DNA from 4 places in the Kitasatospora sp. NPDC005748 genome. Region 4 is predicted to be linked to each of the others. Evidence: riboswitches for the same ligand, from Rfam matches in the RefSeq annotation. Region 4 holds a riboswitch; each other region holds the start of a gene.

Region 1 (6,966 bases), on a different contig from region 4:
GAGCCGTTGGCGTCGCGCAGCGCGTCCCGGGTCTGCTGGTCCCAGACGCCGAGCTCCTTCAGCTCGCGCACCAGGTACGGGTTGACCTGGAGGAACTCGCCGGAGAGGGTCTCGCGCTTGAACAGGTTGGAGACCTGCGGCTCGATGCACTCGTACACACCGGCGATCGAGGCGATCGTGGCGGTGGGGGCGATGGCGAGCAGCAGCGAGTTGCGCAGACCGGTCTCGGCGATCCGGGCGCGCAGCGCCTCCCAGCGGCCGGCCCAGTGCGGCGCGGCCGAACCGAAGTGGTCGATGTGCAGCTCGCCGCGGGCGGCGCGGGTCTCGCCGTAGGCCTCGTGGCGGCCCAGCTGCTCGGCCAGATCGGCGGAACGCTCGTACGCGGTGAGCATGATGCGCTCGGCGATGAGGGTGGAGAGGGCCTTCGCCTCGGCGGAGTCGAAGTCCAGGCGGAGCTGGAAGAAGACGTCCTGGAGGCCCATCACGCCGAGGCCGACCGGGCGCCAGCGCGAGTTGGACGCGCCGGCCTCGGGGGTCGGGTAGAAGTTGATGTCCACCACGCGGTCGAGGAAGGTGACGGCGGTGCGGACGGTGGCGTCCAGGCGGTCCCAGTCCATCGCGTTCAGCAGGTCGGCGGCGGTGGCGCCGGGGGCGACGTGGGCGCCGAGGTTGACCGAGCCGAGGTTGCAGACGGCGGTCTCGGAGTCGTCCGTGACCTCCAGGATCTCGGTGCAGAGGTTGGAGCTGTGCACCGTGCGGCCGGGCAGCGCGGTCTGGTTGGCGGCGCGGTTGGAGGCGTCCTTGAAGGTCATCCAGCCGTTGCCGGTCTGCGCCAGGGTGCGCATCATCCGGGAGTAGAGGGTCTGCGCCGGGATGGTGCGGACGGCCTTGCCGGCCTGCTCGGCCTTCAGGTACGCCTCGTCGAACTCGGCGCCCCAGAGGTCGACCAGCTCGGGCACGTCGGCGGGGGAGAACAGCGACCAGTCGGCGTTCGCGTTGACGCGGCGCATGAACTCGTCCGGGATCCAGTGCGCCAGGTTGAGGTTGTGGGTGCGGCGCGCCTCCTCACCGGTGTTGTCGCGCAGCTCCAGGAACTCCTCGATGTCCGCGTGCCAGGTCTCCAGGTAGACGCAGGCCGCGCCCTTGCGGCGGCCGCCCTGGTTGACCGCGGCGACCGAGGAGTCGAGGGTGCGCAGGAACGGGACGATGCCGTTGGACTTGCCGTTGGTGCCCCGGATCAGGCTGCCGCGCGAGCGGATCCGCGAGTAGGACAGGCCGATGCCGCCGGCGTGCTTGGAGAGGCGGGCGATCTGGGCGTACCGGGAGTAGATCGAGTCCAGGTTGTCCAGCGGCGAGTCCAGCAGGTAGCAGCTCGACATCTGCGGGTGCTTGGTGCCGGAGTTGAAGAGCGTCGGCGAGGAGGTCAGGTACTCCAGCCGGCTCATCAGGCCGTACAGCTCGGAGACCTCGCGCACCGACTGCTCGTTGTCGCCGACCGCCAGACCACAGGCGACGCGGAGCAGGAACTGCTGCGGGGTCTCGACGACCTTGCGGGTGATCGGGTGGCGCAGCAGGTACCGGGACTGCACGGTGCGCAGGCCGAAGTACTCGAAGCGGCCGTCGCCCTCGGGGTCGATCAGCGCGTTCAGGGCGGTGGCGTGCTTGGCGACGAAGTCGGCGGTGGAGTCGCCGATCAGGCCCTCGGCGTGGCCGACCGCGATCGAGTCCGAGAAGGTGACCGAACCCTGGCTCACCGCCTCGTCGACGATCTCCAGCGCGAGCAGTCGCGCGGCGAGCTTCGAGTACTGCGGGTCCTCGGCGATCATCGACGCTGCGGCGTCCACGGCCAGCCCGCGCAGCTCGGCGAAGTCCGAGCCGGCGTGGCGGCCGCGCAGCGCGGCGGCGGCGACATGGCCGGGGTCCACCTGGGGGAGGTCGGCGCTGCGGTCGGTCAGCAGCCGGAGCAGTGCGCCACCGGGGTCGGACACCGTCGGGTCGACGGGGGCGGAGCTGGAACCCTGGGCGGGCAGGGTGACTGAGGCAGCGGTGGTCAAGGCGCTCTCTCCTGGCGGCGATCGGCGTCGGCGGTGGCTCGGGCCGGACCGTTCGGGGCAGGGGAGCACGGCGCGCCGGCCCGGAGGCGGCGCGCGACGGTGGCATCCCCGGCCCGCCCGCGAGGCCCGGAAGTGGTGCTGGTGCGAAAGGCCTCTGCGGGGAGGCCAGGCGGCACGCCGTCGGCAGGTATTCGGACTCGCGGGCTCTGTCGGAGCCGCCCGCACACCGCTGCGGGGCAGTCCCGGACTCGCACCGGGTTCCCCTGCGTCGACAGCAGGGATGAGCATACATCTAGTGGTGTCCGCTCGATGCGACCCCACATGTTGTGCGGCGTCGCGTGTCGACGTGATCGCAGGTGGTACCGGCGAGAGGCCTTTCCCGGGCTGTTCCGGGGCCGTTCCGGGGCTGCGGCCGGCCCCCGGCCGCCCGCCGCGGGGGCCGGCGCCGGGGGCCGCCGCAGGGTCGTTCCAGGGCCTTCGCGGACCGCGGCGCAGGGCGTCGCCGGGACTGCCCGGGGCCCGGCCGGTGTTCGGATTCGGAAACGGATCGGCCACCGGGCAGGCCCGCCGTCAGGGGCATGCCCTACGATCTCGGCTCATGAGGGAGCGGAGCCAGCGAGTCGTCGACACCGACGTGATTCGCGGAGCGGCCGCCGAAGGCAGTGAGGGGGGCGCATGAGCGACGGAACGGGCACGCCCGGGGAGTGGAGCGGCCGACCCGGCTCGCCGGGGCAGCAGCCGCCCCCTCCCGCCGGGCCGAGTGGCGCGCAGAACCAGCAGCCGGGCACGCCCGGACAGCCGCCGCAGGGCCCGCCGCCCGCGCCGTACCCCGGCGCGCCGCAGCCGGTGCCGCCGGCCCCGGGCGGGTTCGGTCCGCCGCCCGCCTCGTACGGGCCGCCGGTGCCCGCGCCGCAGCCGGTCCAGCCGCCGGTGCCGTCCGTGCCGCAGCCGCCGCAGCAGGTCCAGCCGCCCGTGCCGCAGCCGGTCCCGCAGCAGCCGGCGCCGGTGCAGCCGCAGCCCCAGCCCCCGGTGCAGCCGCAGCATGTCCAGCCGCAGCCGCAGCCGCAGCCGCAGCAGCACCAGTGGCAGCCGCAGCCCCAGCAGCCCCAGCACCCGCACCCCCAGCCCGTGCCGCAGCACGCCGAGCCGGACTGGGCCGCCCTCGCGGACCGGAACGAGGCGGAGGCCAAGCGCAAGGGCCGGACGCGGATCATCGGCGGCGTGGTCGCCCTCCTGGTGGTCGGCGGCCTGGTCGCCGGCGGCCTGCTGTTCCTGAACAAGGGCGACGACAAGAAGCCGGTCGCGGATCCCACCGGCGCCGCCACGGCGGCCACCCAGCCGCCGGCGCCCACGGCGTCCGGCAAGGCGTCCCCGACGGCCACCCCGAGCGCCACGCCCGAGGACCCGTCGAAGCCGCTCTGGGAGGCGACCACCGACCCGGCTCCGCAGGACGCGGCGGCGCTCTTCTCGGCGCTCACCGTGACGGTCAACGGCGCCACCTGGAACCGCACCGTGGTTTCGCTCGACTCGCCCTGCTGGGACGGCAACTCCACGGTCGGCGGCCTCGGCAAGGTCCTCGGTGACCAGGGCTGCCGCCAGGTGCTCCGGGCCACCTACGTCTCCGGCGACAGCGCGGTGACGGTCGGCGTCGCGGTCTTCGACCACAAGCAGCAGGCCGAGACCGCGGTGAAGAACTACGTCGGCCACCTCAAGGGCGCCGCGGCCCCCGGCTCGCCGGCGTTCTGCACCACCCCCGGGTGCACCAACACCAAGGGCACCCTGGGCCGGTACGGCTTCTTCACCGTCGAGGGCTCCGCCAAGGGCGGCAACACCGCGGACGCCGCCGCGACCGCGGCCGCCGCGGGCTTCGACGAGCACGTGAAGAACCAGCTCCTCCAGCGCACCAAGGCGGCGGGCGGCGCACCGGCCGCCACCCCGGCGGGCTGACGGTCCGCCCGGTTCGGCCCGGTTCCGGCCGGGCCCGCCCCGGTTCGCGCCCGGCGGGTCCGCTCGCCCCGGCCCCGGGGGATGTGGCAGGCTCACCGCCTGTCAGTCGTACACGTGTTCCGGTTGTGACGGCGCAGGCCGGTGCCGGTGAGCATCCGGAGGAGTGTCCGTGGCCCTGCCCCGCGCGCTGCGTGCCAAACCGGCCGTGCTGGCCGCGGCCGGCGCGCTGCTCGCCGCCGGCGCGGTGGTGCTGGCCGGCCAGGACGGCCGGGCCGACGGCGACCGCCGGGACGCGCCCGCCCGCAGCACGCTCACCCTGGGCGGCGCCGGGCGCACTCTGGCGCCGGAGGTCGGCCGCGAGCTGCTGGCCCGCGACCCGCAGGCCTCGCCCAACGCGCGGGCCGTCCAGCAGTTCCTCGCCGACCTGGAGAGCGCGGCCCGCGCCGGCCGCTCCGGCGGGACGGTGATCGGCCAGCACGTCGAGGCGCACAACGAGCTCTACAACCCCGAGTACGGGGACTACCGGGGGACCAAGCCGGTCGGCTACTACTACAAGAAGGCCGCCGACATCACCGGCCGGCTGCCCGGCTTCGTCGAGACCGACCTCGGCCCCGGCTACGGCCAGAACGGCTGGGGCGTCGGCAACCCGCGCTCCTACTCGGCGGGCCGCTGGCCGGCCTGCGCGGTCGGCTGGCAGTACACCGACGACGCCGTCGACCTGATGACCGCCGTCTGGTCCGGCCACCCGCGCCCGGACGACGGCACCTACGGGGCGTCGGGCACCCAGAAGAACTGCGACGGCACCAGCACCGAGCTGCCCGACAACGGCGGCGGCCCGGCCGGACTGGTCGGGATGTCCTTCCACGAGCCGTACCCGGGCTCGGACGTGAAGTCCTTCGACCGGGTGCTCTGCTCGGCCTCGCCCGGCGCGAAGGACCCGGGCTGGTTCGGCCGGGTCGTCGACAGCGCCGGCGACACCCCCGAGTACCGCGCGCTGCTGACGGACCTCTCCTTCCTGGCGGACCACCTGGAGTACCTGGCGGCCCACGACGTGCCGGTGCTGCTGCGGCCGTACCACGAGATGAACGCGGCCGACTGCGCCCGCGGCTTCTGGTGGTCGGGCCGCAAACCCGCCGACTACCAGGCGCTCTGGCGGATCACCTACCACTACCTGGTGGAGACCAGGGGCCTGCACAACCTGCTGTTCGCCTGGACGCCGGTCTCCTGGGACGGCGCCCCGGGCGTCGATCCGTGGGACTACTACCCGGGCGCGCGGTACGTCGACGTGGTCGGGGTGGACGACTACAGCGGCAGCCCGGCGCACCCGATCGGCACCGGCGAGGTGTGGACCAAGCGCTACTACGACGGCCTGGCCGGCTACGGCAAGCCGCGGATCCTGGCCGAGTCCTTCGCCGCGCCGGTCAACTCCCGCCAGCCGGACACCCTGCGGCGGACCCCGTGGACGATCTGGACGGTCTGGGGGCAGTCGCTGACGGCGGACAACCTGACCCCGGACCAGCCCCGCAACTCCAACGCCGACGTCAAGGCCACCTACGGCAATGGCCTGGCGCTCACCGGCGGCTCCGGCCCGTTCGGCGCGGACGTCGACTGGAGCGGTCTGCACGTCCGGTGAACCGGCCGGCCTCGTCCGTGAGATCGACAACACGTCCGCACCCTCCTGAACCGGGGGAATTCCTGGTCCGTTCGCGCGTGTGGCATCCTGTGGCCCGGAATCGAACGGGTTGAAGCCGGGTGCGCCCGGCAGGGGCGGGGGTACGGGAGATGACACAGGCGCGTCCTGACCGTCCGGCCGGTGGCCTCGCGGTGGCCTGGGGGGCGGTGATGCTCGGCTGGGCGGTCTACAACTGCTTCTGGCAGGTCGGCTTCGCCACCTTCGCCAAGGGCGTCTTCTACTACGGCGGCTCCTCGGTGGGCGCCGAGACCGGCAGCCTCAACTTCGCGGTGCTGTACCTGACCTCCGGCATCCTGCTGCTGCGCGGGCGGGACTGGGCACGCGGCGTGGTGGTCGGCGTGGCGCTGGTCGAGGGCTACAACCGGGTGCGCAGCCTGACCGGCGCGCTGCTGGACGCCCCGCAGCGCCGGTGGTTCACCGGCACCACCGAGGGCTGGCTGAAGCTGGCGACCTTCGGGCTCGGGGTGGCCGTCACCGCGACGCTGGCGGTGCTGCTGGTCGTCTCGCTGCGCCGGACCGGATCCCGCTGGGCGCCAGCGCCGGGCCCGTGGGCGGCCGCCGGGCAGCCCTCGCCGTTCCAGCCGCTGCCCGCCCAGCAGTCGGGGCAGCAGCCCGGCCAACTGCACTGGTCGCTGCTGCAGACCCTGCCGCAGGACCAGGCTCCCGGCCACCCGCCGACCCAGCCCCAGCAGCCCGCGCAGGCCTGGCCGCAGCCCCAGCAGGCTCCCCAGCCCCAGCAGGCTCCGCACCCCCCGCAGCCCCAGCAGGCTCCGCACCCCCCGCACGACCGGACGCAGCCCGGCTGGACCCCGCCGCCGGCCGCCGTCCCGCCGCAGCCCCCGCAGCCCCAGCACTCGTGGCCGGCCCCGCCGGTGACGCCCGGGCCGGTTCCGCCGGCCCCGGGGACGCCGCCCTACCCGGGGTAGCGAGCAGGACCCGCCGGCCCGGACCGGCGGGGTGAACGGACAGACGCAACAGACGAGGAACGACTTTCGCCATGACAGCACCAGCACCCGCGCGGACGGTACTCACCACGTCCCGCGAGGCCGCTCGGCTCGCCGACCGGCAGATGTCGTGGAAGCCGCGCATCGTCCCGTTCTACCTCTCGTTCGTGATCATCTTCGGCTTCTCGCTCTGGGCGTACGTGCCCAACCCGACCCCGCTCGGCTGGGCGATCACGATCCTCTGGGGCATGCCGGTCTTCGGCGTGCTGATCGGCTTCCAGGGTGTGCTGATGGTCCGCCGCCGGCTGCGCAAGGCGAACCGGATGAC
Region 2 (6,966 bases), on a different contig from region 4:
ACGAGACGGCCGACCGGCACCGCACCGTGCTGGCCTCGGTCGGCCTGCCGCTGAGCTACCGCGCGGACGCCTGGCCGAAGCTGCTGGACGCCATGAAGATCGACAAGAAGTCGCGCGGCGACCTGCTGCGCTTCATCGTCCTGGACGGCCTCGGCCGGACCTCCATGCTGGAGGGCCCCGACCCGTCCCTGCTGGTCGCCGCCTACGCGGAGGTCTCCTCGTGACCCGGGTGATGGTGCTCAACGGCCCCAACCTCGGCCGGCTGGGCAGCCGCGAGCCGGACGTCTACGGCGCCACCTCCTACGCCGGGCTGGTCGAGCGCTGCACCGTGCTCGGCGAGGAGCTCGGCTTCGAGGTCGAGGTGCACGAGACCAACTCCGAGCAGCAGATGGTGGAGTGGCTGCACGAGGCGGCCGACGGCGGGGTGCCCGTGGTGATCAACCCGGGGGCCTTCACCCACTACTCGTACGCGATGCGCGACGCCGCCGCCCAGCGGACCGCGCCGCTGATCGAGGTGCACATCTCCAACCCGTACGCCCGGGAGACCTTCCGGCACACCTCGGTGATCGCCGCGGTCGCCTCCGGCACCATCGCCGGATTCGGCCTGGGCTCGTACGAGCTGGCACTGCGGGCGCTCGGCGGACAGCTCACCGCACGCTGACACCCGGGGCCGGGGTACCGGATCGGCGCGGCCCCGGCCGGCCCGATCCGGCACCCCGGCCCTCGTCAGCGGCCCGGCGGCGGACTGTGCCCGCCGCGGGACCGCCGTGTAGTGTCCCCGCTGAAAGAAGTCGGGAGGTGACCGTGACGCAGTACGCCGGGGGTGGACAAGTCCCCCCACGTCCCGTCGCTCCGCCGGCCCCGCCGTACTCCGGCAGTGCCACCGTCGCACCGCCCGCCGGTGGCGCGCCGGGCGCGTCCCGGGGAGTGCCGCGGGCGGCGGCCCACGCCGAATCCGTCCGCCACGGCGCGGACCGGTCCGCGCGCGAGACCGCCGGTCGGCCCCCGTACGCCGGTCGCCCGGTCGTGCCGCCGGCCGGCACTCCGGCGGCCCCCGTCGCACCGCCCGCGCCGGCGCGGCCCGTGCCGCCGTCGGCTCCCACCGCCGCGGCGCCCGCGCCGGTTCCGGCCGGCGCCACCGGGCACTTCCTGCTGCCGTCCGGCGCGCCCGTCCAGCTCCCGGTCCACCCCGCGCAGCCGCACCTGCCGTCCGGGCCACTCGCCGTGCTGCTGATCGGACCGGCCGGCGCGGGCAAGACCACCGTCGCCCGGCACTGGGCCGAGCGGCGGCCCACGCCCACCGCCCACATCAGCCTCGACGACGTCCGCGAGTGGGTGCAGTCCGGCTTCGCCAACCCGCAGTCCGGCTGGAACAACGCCTCCGAGGCGCAGTACCGGCTGGCCCGCCGCACCTGCGGCTTCGCCTGCCGCAACTACCTGGCCAACGGCATCTCCTGCATCATCGACGACGCGGTCTTCCCGGACCGCCCGGCGATCGGCCTCGGCGGCTGGAAGCGGCACATCGGCCCGGGGATGATCCCGGTCGTGCTGCTGCCCAGTCTGGACTCCGTGCTGAGCCGCAACGCCCGGCGCAGTGGCAACCGGCGGCTGAGCGACGAGGAGGTGGCCCGGATCCACGGCCGGATGGCCGGCTGGTACAACTCCGGGCTGCCGATCATCGACAACTCCCAGCTGGACGTCGCGGCCACCGCCGCCGAGCTGGACCGGGTGATCCTGGCCCGGCTGATGGGCATCCCGGTCCGCTGAGGCCCGCGCCGCCCGGGGCTGTTCCGGGTGGCTCCGGCGCTGCCCCGGCGCGGATTCGGTACCGCCTTCCGGGAGCCCGCGACGGCCGGCGGCCCGGCCGGGCCTGTCGGTGCGGGCTGCGATGATGGGGGCATCCTGTCGCACACCCGGGGGAGCTGACGCCCGTGCCGGAAGGCCACATCATCCACCGCCTCGCCGCCGAGAACGCCAGGGCCTTCGGCGGCCGCCCGGTCCGTGCGAGCAGCCCGCAGGGCCGGTTCGCGGACGGCGCGAAGCTGGTCGACGGGCAGGTGCTGACCGGGGCGGAGGCCATCGGCAAGCACCTCTTCCTCGGCTTCGAGGACGACGCCTGGGTGCACGTCCACCTCGGCCTCTACGGTGGGTTCGCCTTCGGCGAGGGCCCCGCGCCGGAGCCGGTCGGCCTGGTCCGGCTGCGCCTGGCGAACGACGACGCCTACGCCGATCTGCGCGGTCCCAACACCTGTGCGCTGATCACCGACGCCGAGAAGGCCGCCGTCGCGGCGCGCCTCGGTCCCGACCCGCTGCGGGCCGACGCCGACCCGGAGCCGGCCTGGCGGCGGATATCCGGCAGCCGGACGACGATCGCGGCACTGCTGATGGACCAGAAGGTGCTGGCCGGCGTGGGCAACGTCTACCGCGCCGAGGTGCTGTTCCGGCACGGCATCGACCCGCACCGGGCCGGGCGCGACCTCGGCCGGGCCGAGTGGGACGCCGTCTGGACCGACCTGGTCGCGCTGATGCGCGAGGGCGTCGGCGTGGGGCGGATCGACACCGTCCGACCCGAGCACACCCCCGAGGCGATGGGCCGTCCGCCGCGGGTGGACGACCACGGCGGCGAGGTCTACGTCTACCGCCGGGCCGGCATGCCCTGCCTGGTCTGCGGCACCGAGGTCCGGACCGAGGCGCACGCCGCGCGCAACCTCTTCTGGTGCCCCACCTGCCAGCGGGCCTGAGGCGGCGCCGGCTGCCCGGTGCCCCGCGGGCGGTCGCGGGGCTGCCGGGGGAGGGGCGCGGTCAGCCGTCCGCCCCGGTACGGGCGACCGCCAGGGCGGCGGCCGCGGCGGCCAGGCAGAGCGGGGTGTAGAAGGCCAGGTTGAGCCGGTAGAAGGCCGAGCCGGTGTCGACGCCGACCCCGGTGGCCCAGAGCAGCCCGGCCAGCCCGCGGGCGAGCAGTCCGGCGGCCACCGCGCGCGGCCCCCAGCGCAGCGCCACCGCCGGCAGCCGGCGGGCCGCGCCGTCCAACAGGCCGCCGCGGGCGAGCACCAGGGCCGAGCCGGAGAACAGCAGCGCCGCGAGCGGCAGGACGACCGGCGGGGTGAACGGCACCTCGGCGTTGAGCACCGCCCGGGAGAGTGACGCCGGGTCGGCGGCCGGCCAGGTGCGGCCGGTGGCCCAGTAGACGTGCAGCAGGGCGTCGGCGGCGAGCAGGCCGGCGACGGCGAGGGCGGCGGTACGGCGACGGTTCACGGTGGTCCTCGGGGGGCTCCGACGGTGGGTCACCCCGCAGGAGCGGCCCGCCCGGCCGGAGGTTCCCGTGACGAGCGTCACAGCGGGAAGTCGGGGGAGGGAGGGAACGTCCGGCCGGTCCGGCGCCTCTGATGCGGGTGTGGATGGTCCCGACACCCGAACCGCCGACCGGCTCGCCGGCCTGGTCCGTGCCGCCCAGCGCGGCGACCAACTGGCCGTCAGCGAGCTGCTGGAGCTGGTCGTGCCCTACGTCCGCCGGCTCTGCGGTCCGATCGCGCTGGACGACGGCCCCGACGCGACGCAGGAGGCGCTGATCGCCGTCTTCCGCAAGCTGGGCCAGCTCCAGGACCCGGCCGCGCTGTTCGGCTGGGTCCGCTCGATCGCCGTGCGGGAGGCCGTCCGGCACGTCCGGCGGGTCGCCCGCTGCGTCCCGGCCGACCTCTCCGAGCTGCCCCGCCCCGGCGACCCGCAGCTGGCCACCGACATCCAGGACGTCCTCGCCCGGCTGACGCCGGAGCACCGCGCCGTGCTGGTGCTGCGCGACCTGGAGGGGCTCGACGAGCGGTCCACCGCAGAACTGCTGGGCGTGGCACCCGGCACCGTGAAGTCCCGGCTCTCCCGGGCCCGGCTCGGCTTTCGAAGGGCGTGGCAGCAGTGACCGCACCGACCCCCTGGCCGACGGCGGCCTTCGACCCGGTCCGCCGGCTGCATGTGATCGCCGCCGTCACCCCCGGCGCCGCCGTCCGGGAGGCGCTGATCGACGCGCCGTTCGAGCGGGTCTGGGCGGCCGCGGCCGACCTGGAGGAGGGGCTCCCGCGCTGGCTGCCGGACATCCGGTCGGTCCGCGTGGCCGGGAGACCGGCGGACGGTCGCACCGAGGCGCTGGTGACCGGCCACACCCGGCTGCGGGCCCGTTTCGACGTCGAGCTGACGCCCGGGTGGTGCCTGATGCGCAGCCGCTTCCTGCTGGGCGGGATGGCGGCTCGCGCCGAGGCCGGAGGCACCCGCTTCGCCTTCCTCGGCGCGTTCCGGCTCCCCGGCGCGGGTCTGCTCGACCGGGCCCTGCGGCCCGCGACGGACCCGCTGGCCCGGCGCTCGCTGGAGCGCTTCGAACGGCTGGTGCGAGAGGGGTGAGGCGGGCCCCGGGCGCGACGGCCCGGGGCGCCGGGTCGGTGTTCCGCGGGCGCAGCCGGTCAGCCGGCCGCGGCGGCCCGGGGTGCGGAGGGCTCGCCGCCGGTGGCGTCGCTCCCGGTGGCGGGCTCGCCGTGCTCGTGGTGGTCCGCGGCGGCGCACTCATCGAGGAGGGGGCGCAGGGCCTCGTCCACGAGCCGGTAGCGCACCACGCGGCCGTCCTTGTCGCCGGTGACCACACCCGCGGTGCGCAGCAGCCGCAGTGCCTGCGAGACGGCCGGGTCGCGCATGCCGGTGGCGACCGCCAGGTCGGTGACGGCGAGCGGCCCGGCCCGGTGCAGGGCGAGCAGCAGGGCGAGCCGCCCCGGGTCGGCGAGCAGCGAGAACCGCTCGGCCCAGGACCGGACGTGCCCGGGGTCGCCGATCGCGGCGATGGCCTCGCAGACCCGGTGCCCGTCGATGGTGCGGTGGCCCGCGCGGTCGGCCGGTACGAGATGCATGCGGACATTGTTGCAGCCCGTGGCTGTGATCCTGGACACCTGCGCAGGTGCGCAGCCTTGCAAGGGTGAGGTGCGGCCCCCTACGGTGTTGCCCGCCGTGGTGTTCGGGAAGACCGGTGACGGACCCTCAGGGTCCGGAGTCCGGAGCGGCCCTCGCCACTGTGATCGGGGGAGTCGTCCGTATCCACGACGCCACTGGGCGCCTCGCGCGCCTGGGAAGGCGGATCCGGAAGCCCCGTCAGCCAGGAGACCGGCCACGGCATCTCACGAACGTCTTTCCACGAGGTGCTGGAGCGTGATCCGAAGATGACCCTGCCCGAAACCGCCGCTGTTCCCGCGGCGTCCTCCGCCCTGCCGAGCTTCCGCTGGCGGCGCGAGGACACCCTCCGCACGGCCGGGTTGATGGGGGTGATCCTGGCCATGCACGTGGTGGCGTTCGGGACGCTGATCTTCCTGGTCGCCCCGGAGAAGTACGAGGTCGGCACCCAGGTCTTCGGGGTGGGCCTGGGCATCACCGCCTACACCCTCGGCATGCGGCACGCCTTCGACGCCGACCACATCGCGGTGATCGACAACACCACCCGCAAGCTCATGGCGGACGGCAAGCGGCCCGTCTCGGTGGGCTTCTGGTTCGCGCTCGGCCACTCCTCGATGGTGGTCCTGATGGCCGCCCTGGTGGCGGGCGGCGCCCAGCTGGCCAGCACGCTGATGGACGACGAGTCCACCACGCACCAGTGGCTCGGTGTGGTCGGCACTTCCGCGTCCGGTGTCTTCCTCTACCTGATCGGCGCGCTCAACCTGGCGGCGCTGTTCGGCATCCTCAAGGTGTTCCGGTCGATGAAGGCCGGTCGGTTCGACGAGGCGGAGCTGGAGGAGCACCTCAACTCGCGCGGTCTGATGGCCCGGGTGCTGAACCGGGCGACCCGCTCGATCACGCGGCCCGGCCAGATGTTCCCGGTCGGCATGGTGCTCGGCCTCGGCTTCGACACCGCGACCGAGGTGACCCTGATGGTGATGGCCGGCTCCGGCGCGGCCGCCGGGCTGCCCTGGTACGCGATCGTCTGCCTGCCGCTGCTGTTCGCGTCCGGGATGAGCCTGTTCGACACGCTGGACGGGACGTTCATGAACTTCGCGTACCAGTGGGCGTTCTCCAACCCGGTGCGCAAGGTGTACTACAACCTGACCATCACCGGGCTGTCGATCGCGGTGGCGTTCATCATCGGCACCATCGAGCTGGTCGCCGTGCTGCACGAGAAGCTGGACCTCACCGACCCGGTCAGCGGCTGGATCGCGGACATCTCGCTGGACAACGTCGGCTACGCGATCGTCGGGCTGTTCGTGGTGGTCTGGGGGGCGGCGATCGCCTACTGGCGCCTCGCCGGCGTGGAACAGCGCTGGAGCCCGAAGCCGGTGGTACCGGCCGGCGGGGTGCCCGCCCAGGGGGCGGCGGCCGACGAGGCCGCCGGGGTCACCAAGTAGTCGGCCCCGACGGCCCGCGGCACCGCGGTGTCACGAGGCGGCGCCCACCCGGTCCGTTCGGGTGGGCGCCGCCTCGCCGTGGCCCGCGGGCCCTGCCGGGCCCACGGGGGAGGTCAGCGCTCCTCGCGGAAGTCGACGTGCCGGCGCGCGACCGGGTCGTACTTGCGCAGCACCAGCCGGTCGGCGTCGGTGCGGCGGTTCTTGCGGGTCACATAGGTGAAGCCGGTCTCGGCCGTGGACCTGAGCTTGACGACGGGGCGCAGTTCGCTGCGGGCCATGGTTCTCCTCCTCCGAGGGGTGGGCGGTCGGGAAACGGCTTCCGCCGAAATGGAAGTCGTTTTCACGGGGTCCAACACGGCCTCCGCCCCGCCCATTCCCCGGCGGGCGGTGGAGGCGCTGGTCGGCCGCGCGACCGCGTACGCGCCGGGGCTCGTCGGGCGGCGCGCGCTCCCGCCGGCAGCTCCGGTCGTCCGGTCCGCCGCCCGCGCCGTCCGTTCGGGTGCGCGGCCGGTCGACCGGCCGCGGGGCCCCGGTGATCGGCTGCGTCGGCGCGCACAGCCTGGTCCGGAAGACGGCAGGCCTGCGTTTCGAGGGCGACGCC
Region 3 (6,966 bases), on a different contig from region 4:
GGGTGCGGGCGGGAGATGTCCCCGGCCAGCACCGGCGGCCGGACGTAGCGGGTGCCGTAGGACTGCACCCAGCCGTGCCGGGTGGCCAGGTAGCCGGTCAGCTGCTCGGCGAAGTACTGCACCATGTCGTTGCGTTCGGGCTCGCCGTGGACGAGCACGTCGAGGCCGGCCTTCTCCTGGTAGCCGATCACCTCGCGGACCTCGGCCCGCATCCGGTCCCGGTAGGTGCCGTCGTCGATGCGGCCGGCGCGCAGGTCGGCGCGGGCGGTGCGCAGGTCGGTGGTCTGCGGGAAGGAGCCGATGGTGGTGGTCGGCAGCAGCGGCAGGCCGAGCCGGGCCCGCTGCGCCTCGGCGCGCTCGGGGTAGGCCGGGGCGCGGCGGGCGTCCTCGGGGGCGGTGGCGGCGACCCGGGCCCGGACGGCCGGGTCGCGGGTCAGCGCCGAGCCGGCACGGGAGGCCAGGTCGGCCCGGTTGGCGGCCAGTTGGGCCGCGATGGTGTCGGTGCCGTGGGCCAGGCCGCGGGCCAGGGTGGCGACCTCGGTGGTCTTCTGACGGGCGAAGGCGAGCCAGCGGGCGACCTGCGGGTCGAGGTCGCGCTCGAGGTCGGCGTCGAGCGGGACGTGCAGCAGCGAGCAGGACGGTGCGACGTCGACCCGGTCCGCCAGACCGAGCAGCGTGCCGAGGGTGGCGAGGGACTTCTCCAGGTTGTTGATCCAGATGTTGCGGCCGTCCACCACGCCCGCGACCAGGCGCTTGCCGGGCACTCCGCCGACGGCGGCGAGGTCGTCGAGGTTGGCGGCGCCGGGGCCGGTGAAGTCCAGGCCGATGCCCTCGATCGGGGCCTTGGCCAGGACGGGCAGGGCCTCGCCGAGCCGGTCGAAGTAGCTGGTGACCAGCAGTCGCGGGCGGTCGGTGAGCGCACCGAGCTCGCGGTAGACGCGGGTGGCGGCGTTCAGTTCGGCCGGGGTGCGGTCCTGGACGAGCGCGGGCTCGTCCAGCTGGACCCAGTCGGCGCCGGCGGCCCGCAGGTCGGCGAGGAGTTCCGCGTAGACGGGCAGCAGCCGGTCCAGCAGGGTGACCGGCCGGAAGTCGGCGGCCACGCCGGGGGCGGGCTTGGCGAGCAGCAGGTAGGTCAGCGGTCCGACCAGCACGGGCCGGGGGCGGTGGCCGAGGCCGAGCGCCTCACGCAGTTCGGAGACCGGCTTGGCGGAGTTCGCGGCGAAGACCGTGTCCGGACCCAACTCCGGTACGAGGTAGTGGTAGTTGGTGTCGAACCACTTGGTCATCTCCAGCGGTGCGACATCCTGGGTGCCGCGCGCCATGGCGAAGTAGCCGTCCAGCGGGTCGGTGTCGACGGCGGCGCGGTGGCGGGCCGGGATCGCGCCGACCGCGACCGTGGTGTCCAGGACGTGGTCGTAGAGCGAGAAGTCGCCGGTGGGGATTTCGGCGATGCCCGCGTCCGCCAGCTGCCGCCAGTTGGCGCGGCGCAGGACGGCGGCGGTGGCGTACAGGGCGGCGGCGTCGACGCGGCCCGCCCAGTACCCCTCGACGGCCTTCTTCAGCTCCCGGTCGGCACCCTGCCTCGGGTAGCCGTACACGGTGGCCTGCGGGGTGGTGGAACTCGGTGACACGGAACTCTCCTTCGCGAGTCGCGCTGCGATCCCGGGAGAGCACGACGGCGTGGAGGTACGGCAGTGGGGGCACGGCACCGGGGTGGGCCCGCCCGCTCCGCCGACCCGCCCTCGAGGTCACCGAGATCACCGCGTGCGGGGTGCACGCGGGCAGTGGCAGGTCTTCGGACTCGCGGGCACGTCCGCCTGGCTCCCAGGCCGGACACCTACTGGCCGTCGCTTCCCGGGCCCGGCTGGGCCCAGTGCATGTGACGGCGGTCGTTCCCACTCACCGCTGCGGGGCAGTCCCGGATTCCCACCGGGTTCCCTCTTGCGACGCCGTGGCTGGAGGACACGGCGAACCGACTGCACCGCCCACCCTAGGCCCATCGCCGGCGGCGCGTCAGTGATTGTCCGGATCGCGGATGGCCGGACGGCCCCGGCGGCCCCCGGCCGCCCGGGCAGTTCAGGTGGTGGTCGAGGCGGTGGTCGAGGACGAGCGCGTCAAGAAGGACGTGCTGGTCACCCCGGCCAAGGTGCTCGCCGCCGCGCACGCCGTGCCGGCTACCCCCAACGGCGGAGTCAGAACATGACGGGCCGTCATGACGACGGCCGAAAGGCCGGGTCAGGGGCACGCGCATGACGTCGCAGTGCCACCGGACCGGTCGCCCGCGGCCCACCCGGCGGTTCGCCCGGGACCGGCCGCGCCCGGCGGACGGGCAGCCGCACGGCACAATCACTGTCATGCGGCACATCTTCCTCATCGGCATCGGGGCGGGCGATCCCGACCACCTCACCCTGCAGGCGGTCAAGGCCCTCGCCCGCACCGACGTCTTCTTCATCCTCGACAAGAACGAGGAACGGCAGGACCTCATCCGGCTGCGCCGGCAGCTGCTGACCGAGCACGGCCGCCCGGGCCACCGCGTCATCGAGGTCGCGGACGCCGAGCGGGACCGCGCCACCCCGGCGTACACCGCGGCCGTGGACGACTGGCGCACCCGCCGGGCCGACCTGGTCGAGCGGCTGGTCGCCGAACACCTCGGCCCGGAGGAGACCGGCGCGTTCCTGGTCTGGGGCGACCCGAGCCTCTACGACAGCGTCATCGCCGTGATCGACGAGGTCCTGGCCCGCGGCGGCGCCACCTTCGGGTACGAGGTGGTCCCGGGCATCAGCAGCGTCTCGGCGCTCGCCGCCCGGCACCGCACCACCCTGACCCGGGTCGGCCGCCCGCTGCAGATCACCACCGGCCGCCGTCTCGCCGAGGGCTTCCCCGAGCAGGTGGACGACGTGGTGGTGATGCTGGACGGGCGGGCCGCGTTCACCGGGATCGACCCCGAGGGGCTGGAGATCTTCTACGGCGCCTACCTGGGCACCCCGGACGAGATCCTCGTCGCCGGCCCCCTCGCCGAAACCGCCCCCCGGATCCGCGCGCTCCGCGACGAGGCCCGCGAACGCAAGGGCTGGATCATGGACACCTACCTCCTCCGCCGCTCCGGGAGCTGACCCACACCCGCCCCCGGGCCGACCGGCCCGGGGCCCGGGCGATCCGGGGCATCAGCCGGAACTGGTTGAAGGCGCCCGCGGTGACCGGGCCGACGACCAGCAGGATCTCGACCAGCAGGGCGGTGCCGTAGCCGGTGGTCCAGAGCGGAGAGACCGCGCCGACGTGCTTCCAGCCGAGCCAGAGGCCGGCGACGGTGACCGCGCCGACGCAGATCATCGCGACCGGACTGAAGCGGCGCCACATCTCGGCCCAGAGCAGGCCGGCCCCGTCGCCGAGGCGGCCGGGGTGACCGATCAGTAGCGCGCGGCGCCCGTTTCACCTGGTGAGGCGGGACGGCTACGAACCGGCCGGGGCCCCGCCGTCGTCCCGGTCGGCCACGTCCTCGGACCGCTCGCCGGCCACCCCGGGCGCCCCGGCTGCCCCGCCGGCGCCCTCGCGCTCGACGGCCCACTCCGTACGGCGTTCGCGGGTCAGGACCCAGTCGGCGGCCCGGCGCGGAGCCGAACCCGCCGAGCCGCTACGGGCGGCGGCGGCGCACACCCGCCGCAGCAGGGAGTTCAACTGGGTGCGCTCACCGCGCGTCAGGGACACCAGCAGGTCGTCCTGCACGGCCGACTCGTCGCTGTGCAGGATCTCCAGCGCGAGCTGCCCCGAGGAGGTGAGCGTCAGCACCTCGTGCCGACCGCCGACCTGGACGAACAGGGACTGCACCAGGCCCGCCGCGACGAGATCGTCGAGGGTCTGCGCGGTGTCGACCGCACCCCCGTCGATCCCGGCGACCAGATCGGGCCGGGCGTGCGGGCCCAGCCGGGCCAGCGTGGAGAGGACGGACAGGTGCGCCGGGCTCATCCCCCGGAACTCCAGGCGCGCCGCGAGCAGGGCGTCCGCCGCCCGGCCGGCCGCCGACAGGAGGTGGACGGTCTGCTCGAAGGGACTCGACGATCCCTTCCCCCTGTCGTACACGTCGCATCCAATCGCTGGTGGAGGGCTGCACCACCTCCGGCGGGGGTCACGGGACCACCGACGCCATGCCACGCTGCCGAACGCCGATCGCCGAAGGGCCGCGAAACCCGCTCGCGCGCCGCGCCGGGCACGGCGCCGCATCGCGCCGCACGGCGCACCGAGGCCAACGATAGCCGCGCCGCGCCGATCGGTCTACATCGATGTCGTCCGCGACACCCGCTCCCCCGCCGCCGGCGGCCGGCGCCGACAACGGCCCGTCACCGGCCCGACACGGCCCGCGCGGCGTACTCCACGTACTCGTGCAGCCCGTACGCCAGCCCCGGGATCAGCACCGACACCGCCACCACCGCCACCAGCCAGGCCACGCCCACCCGCATCGCGCGACCGCGCGGCAGGACCGGCACCGACCCCAGCAGCGCCTCGACCCGCCGCGGCACCGGACCGGCGCCCACCGACAGCAGCGGGTTCCGGCTCCCGCCCGCCCGGGTGGCGGCGGACCCGGCCAGCGCCGCCCGCGCGATCGCCGTCGCCGCCAGCCGGCGGTCCCCCACCGATCCGGCCGCGGCCTCGTCGGCCCACCGTTCCAGGTGGAATCCCAGCGCCTCCCGCAGGCCCCGCAGCGCCGGGTGCACCGCCGCCGCGAGGTCCGTGACGACGGACAGCACGTGGTGGCGCCCCGCCAGGTGGGCCCGCTCGTGCGCGAGCAGCACCTCGCGCTCCGCCGGACCGAGTTCGCGCACCATGCCCGAGGTCACCACGACCCGCCCGGGGCGCCAGCGGAAGCCGGGCAGGGCGAAGGCCTCCGCGTCGCCGCCCGGCACCACCAGCACGTCGCCGTCGGCCACCCCGTCACCGGTGGACTCCCAGGCCTTCGCGAGCAGCGCGCGATGGGCGAGCCAGCGGCGCGCCAGCAGCACGGCCTGGACCGCCAGCACCACCCCGGCCGCACCGGAGACCGGCACGACGGCCGGCCACCGCTCCAGCACGCGCGCCGGCGGCACCCGCTCCATCGAGGTGAGGAACGGCACGTGGAACAGCGCGACCAGCGCCGCCGCGGTGCCGCCCGCCAGCAGTACGGCCGCACCCGTCAGCGCCACGGACGCCTCGCGCGGCGGGAGGAGCGCGGCCAGCCGGCGGGCGGCGGGCGCCGCGCCCCACGGAGCCAGCAGCGTCAGCGCGACCAGGGCGAGGGCCAGGGTCATGCGCGGCCCTCTCCGTCCGGGGCCTCCAGCAGGAGGCGCCGGAGCACCTCCTCGTCCCCCTCGGACAGCGACGACACGAACCGCTTCAGCACCAGCTCACGGTGCGGGTCGCTCTCCAGTTCACGGCGCATCCGCCCGGCCACCAGACCGGCGGCGTCGGCGACCGGCGCGTACGCGAAGCCCCGCCCCGGGCGGCTGCGCTGCAGCGTCCCGTTCTCGTGCAGCCGGCCCAGCACCGTCGCCACCGTCGTCCGGGCCAGCCCCCGGTCGAGCGCCTCGTTGACCTCCTGCGCCGTCAGCGGCCGCTCGGCCGCCCACAGCACGGCCAGTACGTCCGCGACCAGCTCGCCGTGCGGCCGCCTCGTGTCCCGACTGTCGTCCACCATGTCTCCCGTCCACGGCCGCGCCGCCGGGCAGACGTACAGCGAACCCGGCGACGCCTGCGCCCTCACCACGGCCGACTACATGGTCGTAGACGATCCGGTCGGATGTTCGTAAGGTATGCCTCACCCAACTGTACTGGCCCCACCGGCAGGGCAGACTGGCCGCAGGAGCGCCGCCCTGGGGCTTCACCATGGCGGCCGGGAGAGTCGGGAGTTCAGGTGTGAGCGCGCATCGCGAGCCGTTCCTCTACATCGTCGTCTGCGCGTCGGGCATCGCCGGCGGGGTGGACGAGCTGATCACCGCCGCCCGGGCCGAGGGCTGGGGAGTCGGCGTGATCGCCACCCCCAACGGACTCGGGTTCATCGACCGGAAGGCCGTCGAAGCCCGGACCGGCTACCCGATCCGCTCCGCCTGGCGCACGCCGGGCGACCCCCGGCCGCTGCCCCCGGCGGACGCCATCGCGGTGGCGCCCGCCACGTTCAACACCATCAACAAGTGGGCCGCCGGCATCTCCGACACCCTCGCCCTCGGCATCCTCTGCGAGGCGTACGGCCTGGGCATCCCGGTGGCCGTCCAGCCCTACCTCAACGCCGCCCAGGCCGCCCACCCCGCCTACGCGGAGAGCCTGACCCGGCTCCGGTCGATGGGCGTCCTGATCGGTGACGCCACCCCCCACCAGCCCAAGGCCGAGGGGGCCGGCGCCGCGTACGACTGGACCCGGGTGCTCGACCTGCTCCGCCCGGTGATCGCTGCGGCGGGCCGGGAGTAACGGCCCGCCGCCACCGTCACCGTCACCGGGGGGTCTTCCGGAAGGCGTCCGGGGTGCGGGCGGTCCACGGCCGGGAGTGCGTGCGCGGGAACGGGTCGAGGATGCGGGAGAAGTGGGCGGGATCCTGGGCGGTGCCGCTGCACCGCTCCGAGAGGGTGCCCGCCACCGCGCAGGGCCGGTCCCGCCCGACCGACCAGAAGGCGAGCAGCCGGATGCCCTTCTCGGCCGCGAACCTCGCCAGGCGGGCGGCGTCCTCGGTGGAGAAGACCTCGTTGACGGCGTCGTTGACCCCGATCATCGGGGTGTTGCCCTGCATCGCCCACAGCTGCTCGGGGCTCTTCTCCGGCCAGAGCCGCCCGAGTTGCTCGTGCAGTCCGGTCGCGGCCCCGATCGCGGCGGCGCCCATGTCGAGGTCGGGCCCGTAGTCCATCGTCATGACGTTGACCACGTCCACGTCCAGTCCGTGCTGCCGCGCGTTGGTCAGCAGCCACACCCCGTTGTCGGACAGGCCCCAGGGGTTGACCGGCAGGGTGT
Region 4 (6,966 bases):
TTCCTGCCCGGTCTGCTCGCCATCGCCGGTACCGCGTACCTGATGATGAGCCGGATCGAGTACCCGAAGCCGCAGGGGCTGCTGGCCACCGCGACGCTCTGCTGGATCGTGCTCTCGATCGGCTGCCTGGCGGCCTGGGCGACCGGCCTGAAGGGCGGCGACTACCTGCTGCACATCGGCGCCTACGGCCAGATCGCGCTCGCCGCGATGGCCCCGCTGCTGGTGATCCGGCGCAAGGTCGGCCAGAAGGTCGGGGACGTCCGGGCGCGCCGGGCGGAGTCCCGGCTCGGCTGACCCCGAGGGACGTACGACGAAGGGCCCGGATCCGCTCGACGGATCCGGGCCCTCTCGCATGCCCTGCGGCCCTTGCCGGGCCGGTGGTGACGGCCGTGCGGGCGGCGTGCGGCCCCGTGGAGGCCGGCTGCGGCCCTGCCGGGCCGGGTGGCGGCCGTGGGGCCGCCACGGTCAGGCCGAGCGGCTCCGCGCCGCCACGGCGCGTCCTGACGGCTACGCGCCGCCGCGGTGGACGCTGAAGGCCGAGCGCCGGGCCGCGCGGGCCACGACCGGGTCCGGGTGGACGCCGGAGACGGCGGTCAGCACCGACGCCGCCCGCGGGTGGCCGGACTGCCGGGCCCGGGCGAACAGCCGGACCGGGTCACCGGCCGAGGCGCCCTCGACATGGCCCACCAGCAGCTCGGTCTCGCCGTGGTCGAGCACCGCGGCCGCGGTGTCCACCCAGAGCCAGGCGGCGTCCTCCGCGCCCAGCACATCGGCCGGGGCGACGCCCTCGTCCGACTGCTCGGCCAGCCAGAGCAGCGCATAGGGGCGCAGCACCGGGGCGTCCACGGCCGCCCGGACGGCCTGCTCGGCGGTGGAGCCGGCCACCCGCAGCGCCTCGAAGGCGAGGCCGCGCACCAGTGCGTCGTCACCCTGGGCGGCGTCCAGCAGCTCGGCCACCGCCCGGTCGGCCGGTCGGGCCGCCACCCAGGCGCGGAACTCGGCCCGGGCCGGGCCCGGCGAGTAGTCGGCGCAGGCGTTGAGCAGCTCGAAGGCGCTCTGCTCGATGTGTCCGGCGGCGGTCTGGGCGACGGTGCAGATCTCCTCCAGCTTGGCCCGCACCGCCCAGTGCCCGAGGGGGGAGAGCTCGGCGGCGTCGTCCTTGCGGACCACCGCGCCGACCGCGGCCAGGCCGTCCAGCATCCAGTCCAGCACGGCCGCCACGTCGGAGGGCGCGGCCGGGGTGTCGATCTGCGGCTCGCGGCAGGTGCCGCGGACGGCCGAGACCGCGGAGGCGGCGTGCGGCACGGGCGAGAGGCCCAGCGCGCCGTCGCCGCCGCCGACCCGGCGCTCGTCCAGGCCCCGGCGCAGCAGCTCCAGCAGTTCGCTGTCGGCGACCGGGCCGGCCACCAGGTGGAGGAAGGAGAGCAGCTGCGGCGCCTGGTCGACGGCCTGCCCGGCGAGCACCGCGAACACGCCGCGCAGGGCGGCGGGCGGCACCGGGGCGAGCAGCGTCCAGGCGTCGAACAGGGCGGACCAGCCGCGGACCACGGCCTCGTCGTCGTGCTCCCAGGCGTGCAGGCGCCAGCCGGGGGCGGCGCCGCCGTCCCGGGCCTCGACCAGGCCGACCAGCAGGGCCTGGCCCCAGGCCTTGCCGGCGGCGCCCACCGTCATGGCGAGGGCGCGGCCCGCGTCGCGGGCGTCCTCGGGGAGCAGCTCGCCGCGCTTGTCGACCTCGGCGAGTTCACCGGCCCAGCGGGCGATGCGGACGGCGTCGATCAGCATCCGACGGGCCAGCGGGGCGAGCTCGGCGGGAGCGGGGAAGCCGTCCGGCACCGGGACCCGGCCACGGCCGGGGGCTGGTGCGGGGCCTCGTCGGCGGGGTACGCCGGAGCCGCCCGGCCTGGCGCCGGCGGGGCGGTGGGCAGTTCCGGGGAGACGGGTCACCGTCGCACCGGAGCCGATCGTCGGCGGGAGCTGGGCATCACGGTCGCGCGGATTCCGAGACGTCACGTCGAGCAGTCTTCCCCTTGTACCGGCCTTCTGTCACATCCGATCGGTCCCGACTACCGACAGGTGGTCGCAGGGGGTCGACAAGATCGGGCAACAGAGGCCAAACCGCCTGGCCGGATCTGTGTGACGCGGACACGCCAGTATGGGGAAGGACGGGGCGGACGGGGTGCGGGAAGGGGCCCGAGGGGCTGTCCGGAACACGGCTGGGACCGCCCGCGACGGGCCTCAGAGCAGGGGGGTGAGCCAGCGCCGCAGGTGCTCCTCGTAGCGGTCGGGGTCGGCGTTCCAGAGGCCGGCGTGCTCGCCGCCGGGGACGGCCTGGAGGCCGACCACGTCGGAGCGGCGGTGGGCCAGCCGAGCGGCGGCCTGCCAGGGGGCCAGCGCGTCGTCGGGCCCGTGCAGGAGGAGCGTGGGCACCCGCAGGTCGGTGCCGTCCGCGAGGCGGGCGAAGTCGGCCAGATCCACGCCGGCCCGGCCCTCGGCCGCGAGCGCGCCCAGCTCGGCGGCGGCGCCCCGGTAGCCGGCCCGGGCGGCGCCCCGGCGGGCGGTGGCCGACCAGTCGAGCACGGGCGAGTCCAGCACCAGGCCGCTGATCGAGGAGGCCCAGGCGGAGCGGGCCGCGGTCTGCAGGACCATGGTCGCGCCGAGCGACCAGCCGTACAGGATGACCCGCCCGGCGCCGCTGTCCAGGGCCAGCCGCAGGGCCGCCTCGACGTCGCGCCACTCGGTCTCGCCGAAGTGGCCGAGGCCGTCCGGGGAGGCCGGCGCGCCCTCGTCGCCGCGGTAGGTGATGGCCAGGACGGGCAGCGCGAGCCGGTGCAGGACGGGCATCACCGGCAGGGTCTGCTGCCGGTCGGCGCCGGGGCCGTGCACCAGGATCACCCAGGTGCCCCGCTTGCCGTCCAGCCGCCAGGCGGGCAGCGCGCCCAGCTCGCCCTGGACGGCGGTCTCGGTGTACGGCAGGCCGAGGGCGCTGGTCGGGTCGCCGAGGTGGACGCGGGGCGTGAAGCGGACCGCGGTACCGGGGGCCAGGGTGCCGCGGTCGGCGCGGACCAGCCGGCGGGTGACGCCCCGCTCGTCGGCGTGCAGGATCTCGCCGACCACCGCGTGCCCTCCGTCGCCCCACTCGACGGCCCAGCGGCCGGGGCGGGCGCTCTCCGCGCTGCGGGTGAAGGTGGCCCGTCCGGCGGCGAGGGTCAGCACCACGACGGGGCCGGCGGCCCGCTCACGGCCGACAGCCGGGCGGACCATCCGCTCGGAGGCCCTCCGGCCGATCAGCAGGACGGCGGCCCCGGTGCCGACGGCGGCGGCCGCCACGGCGGCTGCGGTTCCCCAACGCATATCGCTCCCCGCTCTGTTGGTCGCGGACTGGGCAGTCTGCCCATCAGTCCACTCGCGGGGGCGCCACCCGGCCACCGGACGCGGCCGTCCGGGTCACGGCGGCACGGGTCTTGGCCGGGTCACCGCGGCGGGAGTCTTGGCCGGGTCACGGCGGCACGGGAAGCGGCTGCGGGAAGCGACGGCACGGTTCTCGGCCCTCTGGTCACGGCGGCGCGGGAAGCGGCAGAGGGAGAGGGCAGGGAGGGGGAGGCGCCGCGCGGGGGGCGGCGCGGTAGCGGCCCGTCAGACCGGGATCTCGGTCTCCAGGCGCTCCAGGCGCTCCAGCAGCTCCCAGAACCGCTCGCCGAGCGGCCGGGCCGCCGCGCGGGTGTCCGCCGCCGGGGCCGGGGAGCCCCAGCTGCCGGCGCCCCAGTGGGAGGTGACCTGGTACTCGTTCTGCAGCGCCGTCAGCACGGCGGTGAGATCGCCCTCGTGCACCGGCACGATCCGGCCGATCGGCCGGAGCTGCGCCTGCCAGCGGCCGTCCACGCACTGCCGCAGCCGCCGGTCCAGCTCCTGCGCCCGGCCGGTCACCGCGACCAGCTCGCGCAGGGTCGTGCCGAGCACCTGGGCCAGCGCGTGGGTCTGCTCCTGGTCGCCGTCCCACTGACCGGTCGCCTCGGCCCGCTGGTACCGGTCCAGTGCGAGGCCGATCCGGTGGGCCGCGCTCTCCTGGCTGAGCTCCCGGGCGACCCGGAAGTCCCGCAGCCGGGCCGGGCGGACGCCCATCAGCTGGGCCGGCGGGCACCAGAGCGCCCGGGCCAGGGCGATGAACTCGTCCTCGGCGGGGCGCAGCTCGCCGCTCTCCCAGCCGAGCACGTGGGAGGGCAGCAGCCGGACGCCGTGCGCGGCCATGCCCTCGACCACCTGCTCGGGGGTCAGCCCCAGGCCGGCGCGGTGCGCGCGGGCGGCCGCGGGCGAGAAGGGCACCGGGGGCACGGCGGGTGGCTGTCTGCGTCGCATGGCCCGACGGTAGGGGGCGGTCCGGCCGCCCCCCAGCCGCCGAACACACGAAGCGGGCCCGGAGGCTCCTCCGGGCGACTGGACGATCACACAGGCTGTCATGCCCCTGCGGGGGGTGCCGATCGGAGGTAGCGACGGCGTCGGGCGGCCCGGCTCCGCTGTGACCAACCCCTCCGTGACCTTGGTTGACGCACGGTTCGGCCGCGTGATGGGATCCTTCAGCCAAACGGAGGCATGCAGAGGAAGCCGGTGCGAGTCCGGCGCGGTCCCGCCACTGTCACCGGGGAGCACACTCGGAGTCCCTCCTCCGCCGGCCACGGCGCCGGAGGGGGCCCATCGCGGCGGGCCGTCAGAAGCCGCCGCCGGGCCCGGGGGTGCGTTCGACCCGGAAGCCAGGAGACTCTCGCCCCCGGTACGTCGATCCAGGGCGCGGACCCTGAGTGAGGACACGCACGCGATGCAGGCTGCCCCGACCTTCCGAGCCCTCTGCTGTCCACCGTGCGCCCGCTGACCCGCGCCGCCGCCTTCGCCCTGGGGGCCGCGGCCGGGTACCTCGCCGACGCCCGCTTCGCCGACCCGCGCCGCGGCCACCCGGTGGCCGTCTTCGGCGGCGCGGCCGGCCGGCTGGAGCGGCGGATCTGGCGGAACGACCGCGCCGTCGGAACGGCTTTCACGGCGCTCTGCGTGGGCACCGTCGCGGCCGGCGCGCTGGCGGCCGACCGCACCCTGGGCCGCCGGCCGCTCGGGCGGGCCGCGCTGGCCGCCGCCGCGACCTGGACGGTGCTCGGCGGCACGTCGCTCACCCGGGAGGCCCGCACGATCGGACGCTCGCTCGCCGCGCACGACCTCGCGGCGGCGCGGCAGCGGCTGCCGCACCTGTGCGGGCGGGACCCGAGCGCCCTCGACGAGGGGCAGATCGCCCGCGCGGTGGTCGAGTCGGTCGCCGAGAACACCGCCGACGCCGTGGTCAACGCACTCGTCTGGGGCGCCCTCGCGGGCACGCCCGGGCTGCTGGCGTTCCGCGCGGTCAACACCCTGGACGCGATGGTCGGCCACCGCTCGCCGCGCCACGCCCGGTTCGGCTGGGCCTCGGCGCGGCTGGACGACGTGGCGGGCTGGCCGGGCGCGCGGCTGACCGCGCTGCTGACCGTCGCCGCCGCGCCCGAGCCCCGGACGGCCTGGCGGGTCTGGCGCCGGGACGGCTCCGCCCACCCCAGCCCCAACGCGGGCCAGGCCGAGTCGGCCTTCGCCGGCGCCGTCGGCGTGCGGCTCGGCGGCACCCTGCGGTACGGCGCCCGGGTCGAGCACCGGCCGGTACTGGGCGGCGAGCTGCGACCGGTGACGGTGGACGACATCGAGCGCGCCTGCCGGCTCTCCCGCCGGGTGGGACTGCTCGCACTGGGTACGACCGTCGCCGGGCACGCCGTCGTGCAGGCACTCAAGGCGGGGACGAGAAGGGGGAGCGCATGAGCAACGCACTGCTGGTCGCCGGGACGACCTCGGACGCCGGCAAGAGCGTGGTCACCGCGGGCATCTGCCGCTGGCTGGCCCGTCAGGGCGTCGCCGTGGCGCCGTTCAAGGCGCAGAACATGTCGCTGAACTCCTTCGTCACCGCCGACGGTGCCGAGATCGGCCGCGCCCAGGCGATGCAGGCCCAGGCGGCCCGGGTGGAGCCCGAGGCGGCGATGAACCCGGTGCTGCTGAAGCCCGGCGCGGACGGCCGCAGCCAGGTGGTGCTGCTCGGCCGGGCGGTCGCCGAGGTCGGCGCGCTGGACTACCGCGACCGCAAGCCCGTCCTGCTGGAGCGAGCGCTGGAGTGCCTGGCCGACCTGCGCCGGCGCTACGACGTGGTGGTCTGCGAGGGCGCCGGATCGCCCGCCGAGATCAACCTGCGGGACCGGGACATCGCCAACATGGGCCTGGCCACCGCCGCCGGCCTACCGGTCGTGGTGGTCGGCGACATCGACCGCGGCGGCGTGTTCGCCGCGATGTACGGGACGCTGGCGCTGCTGTCGGAGCAGGACCAGCGCCATGTGGCGGGCTGGTTCGTCAACAAGTTCCGCGGCGACGCGCGGCTGCTGGCGCCCGGGCTGGAGATGCTGCGCGAGCTGACCGGCCGTCCGGTGCTGGGCACCCTGCCGATGCTGTCCGGGCTCTGGCTGGACGCCGAGGACTCCCTGGACCTGACCACCGTGGTGGACCGCGCCGAGGGGCGCGGGCCGCTCGGCGCCGACGTGCTGCGGGTGGCCGTGGTGCGCTTCCCCCGGCTGTCCAACTTCACCGACGTGGACGCACTGGCCCAGGAACCCGGGGTGCTGGTCCGCTGGGCCACCCGGCCCGAGGAGCTGGCCGACGCCGACCTGGTGATCCTGCCCGGCACCCGGGCCACCGTGGCCGACCTGGCCTGGCTGCGCGAGCGCGGCCTGGAGCCGGCCCTCAGGGCCCGGGCCGCGGCCGGGCTGCCGGTCCTCGGCGTCTGCGGCGGCTACCAGATGCTCGCGCGCGCCATCCACGACGAGGTCGAGTCGAAGGCCGGTGCCGTCGACGGCCTCGGGCTGCTCCCGACGCACGTCCGGTTCGGCGCCGAGAAGGTGCTCGGCCGACCGGTCGGCG

What was found. Region 4 has a riboswitch for cobalamin ahead of ABZ495_RS05615 (cobalamin biosynthesis protein). Riboswitches for the same ligand answer to the same signal wherever they lie in the genome.
Region 1: another riboswitch for cobalamin. It lies ahead of ABZ495_RS08410 (ribonucleoside-diphosphate reductase subunit alpha); the one in region 4 lies ahead of ABZ495_RS05615 (cobalamin biosynthesis protein).
Region 2: another riboswitch for cobalamin. It lies ahead of ABZ495_RS22315 (HoxN/HupN/NixA family nickel/cobalt transporter); the one in region 4 lies ahead of ABZ495_RS05615 (cobalamin biosynthesis protein).
Region 3: another riboswitch for cobalamin. It lies ahead of metE (5-methyltetrahydropteroyltriglutamate--homocysteine S-methyltransferase); the one in region 4 lies ahead of ABZ495_RS05615 (cobalamin biosynthesis protein).

What each region holds. Positions count from the first base shown of each region.
Region 1 covers NZ_JBEXYD010000007.1:117,744-124,709, forward strand. Annotated here, with positions in the region: gene ABZ495_RS08410 (ribonucleoside-diphosphate reductase subunit alpha) at 1-2,030, opposite strand, end outside; cobalamin riboswitch at 2,219-2,359, opposite strand; gene ABZ495_RS08415 (hypothetical protein) at 2,730-4,001, shown strand; gene ABZ495_RS08420 (glycosyl hydrolase) at 4,171-5,634, shown strand; gene ABZ495_RS08425 (hypothetical protein) at 5,784-6,620, shown strand; gene ABZ495_RS08430 (glycosyltransferase family 2 protein) at 6,692-6,966, shown strand, end outside.
Region 2 covers NZ_JBEXYD010000032.1:23-6,988, reverse strand. Annotated here, with positions in the region: gene aroB (3-dehydroquinate synthase) at 1-224, shown strand, start outside; gene aroQ (type II 3-dehydroquinate dehydratase) at 233-661, shown strand; gene ABZ495_RS22345 (AAA family ATPase) at 805-1,767, shown strand; gene ABZ495_RS22340 (DNA-formamidopyrimidine glycosylase family protein) at 1,932-2,741, shown strand; gene ABZ495_RS22335 (DUF3995 domain-containing protein) at 2,803-3,255, opposite strand; gene ABZ495_RS22330 (RNA polymerase sigma factor) at 3,395-3,913, shown strand; gene ABZ495_RS22325 (SRPBCC family protein) at 3,910-4,389, shown strand; partial or broken gene ABZ495_RS22320 (metalloregulator ArsR/SmtB family transcription factor) at 4,548-4,886, opposite strand; cobalamin riboswitch at 4,968-5,160, shown strand; gene ABZ495_RS22315 (HoxN/HupN/NixA family nickel/cobalt transporter) at 5,193-6,365, shown strand; gene rpmG (50S ribosomal protein L33) at 6,479-6,643, opposite strand.
Region 3 covers NZ_JBEXYD010000019.1:23,712-30,677, forward strand. Annotated here, with positions in the region: gene metE (5-methyltetrahydropteroyltriglutamate--homocysteine S-methyltransferase) at 1-1,631, opposite strand, end outside; cobalamin riboswitch at 1,790-1,943, opposite strand; gene ABZ495_RS16735 (hypothetical protein) at 2,036-2,203, shown strand; gene cobF (precorrin-6A synthase (deacetylating)) at 2,355-3,113, shown strand; gene ABZ495_RS16745 (CopD family protein) at 3,076-3,357, opposite strand; gene ABZ495_RS16750 (MarR family winged helix-turn-helix transcriptional regulator) at 3,451-4,077, opposite strand; gene ABZ495_RS16755 (M56 family metallopeptidase) at 4,335-5,279, opposite strand; gene ABZ495_RS16760 (BlaI/MecI/CopY family transcriptional regulator) at 5,276-5,665, opposite strand; gene ABZ495_RS16765 (flavoprotein) at 5,884-6,432, shown strand; gene ABZ495_RS16770 (chitinase) at 6,455-6,966, opposite strand, start outside.
Region 4 covers NZ_JBEXYD010000004.1:240,507-247,472, reverse strand. Annotated here, with positions in the region: gene ABZ495_RS05635 (CDP-alcohol phosphatidyltransferase family protein) at 1-294, shown strand, start outside; gene ABZ495_RS05630 (hypothetical protein) at 508-1,833, opposite strand; gene ABZ495_RS05625 (alpha/beta hydrolase) at 2,236-3,351, opposite strand; gene ABZ495_RS05620 (transcriptional regulator) at 3,634-4,353, opposite strand; cobalamin riboswitch at 4,566-4,758, shown strand; gene ABZ495_RS05615 (cobalamin biosynthesis protein) at 4,852-5,823, shown strand; gene ABZ495_RS05610 (cobyric acid synthase) at 5,820-6,966, shown strand, end outside.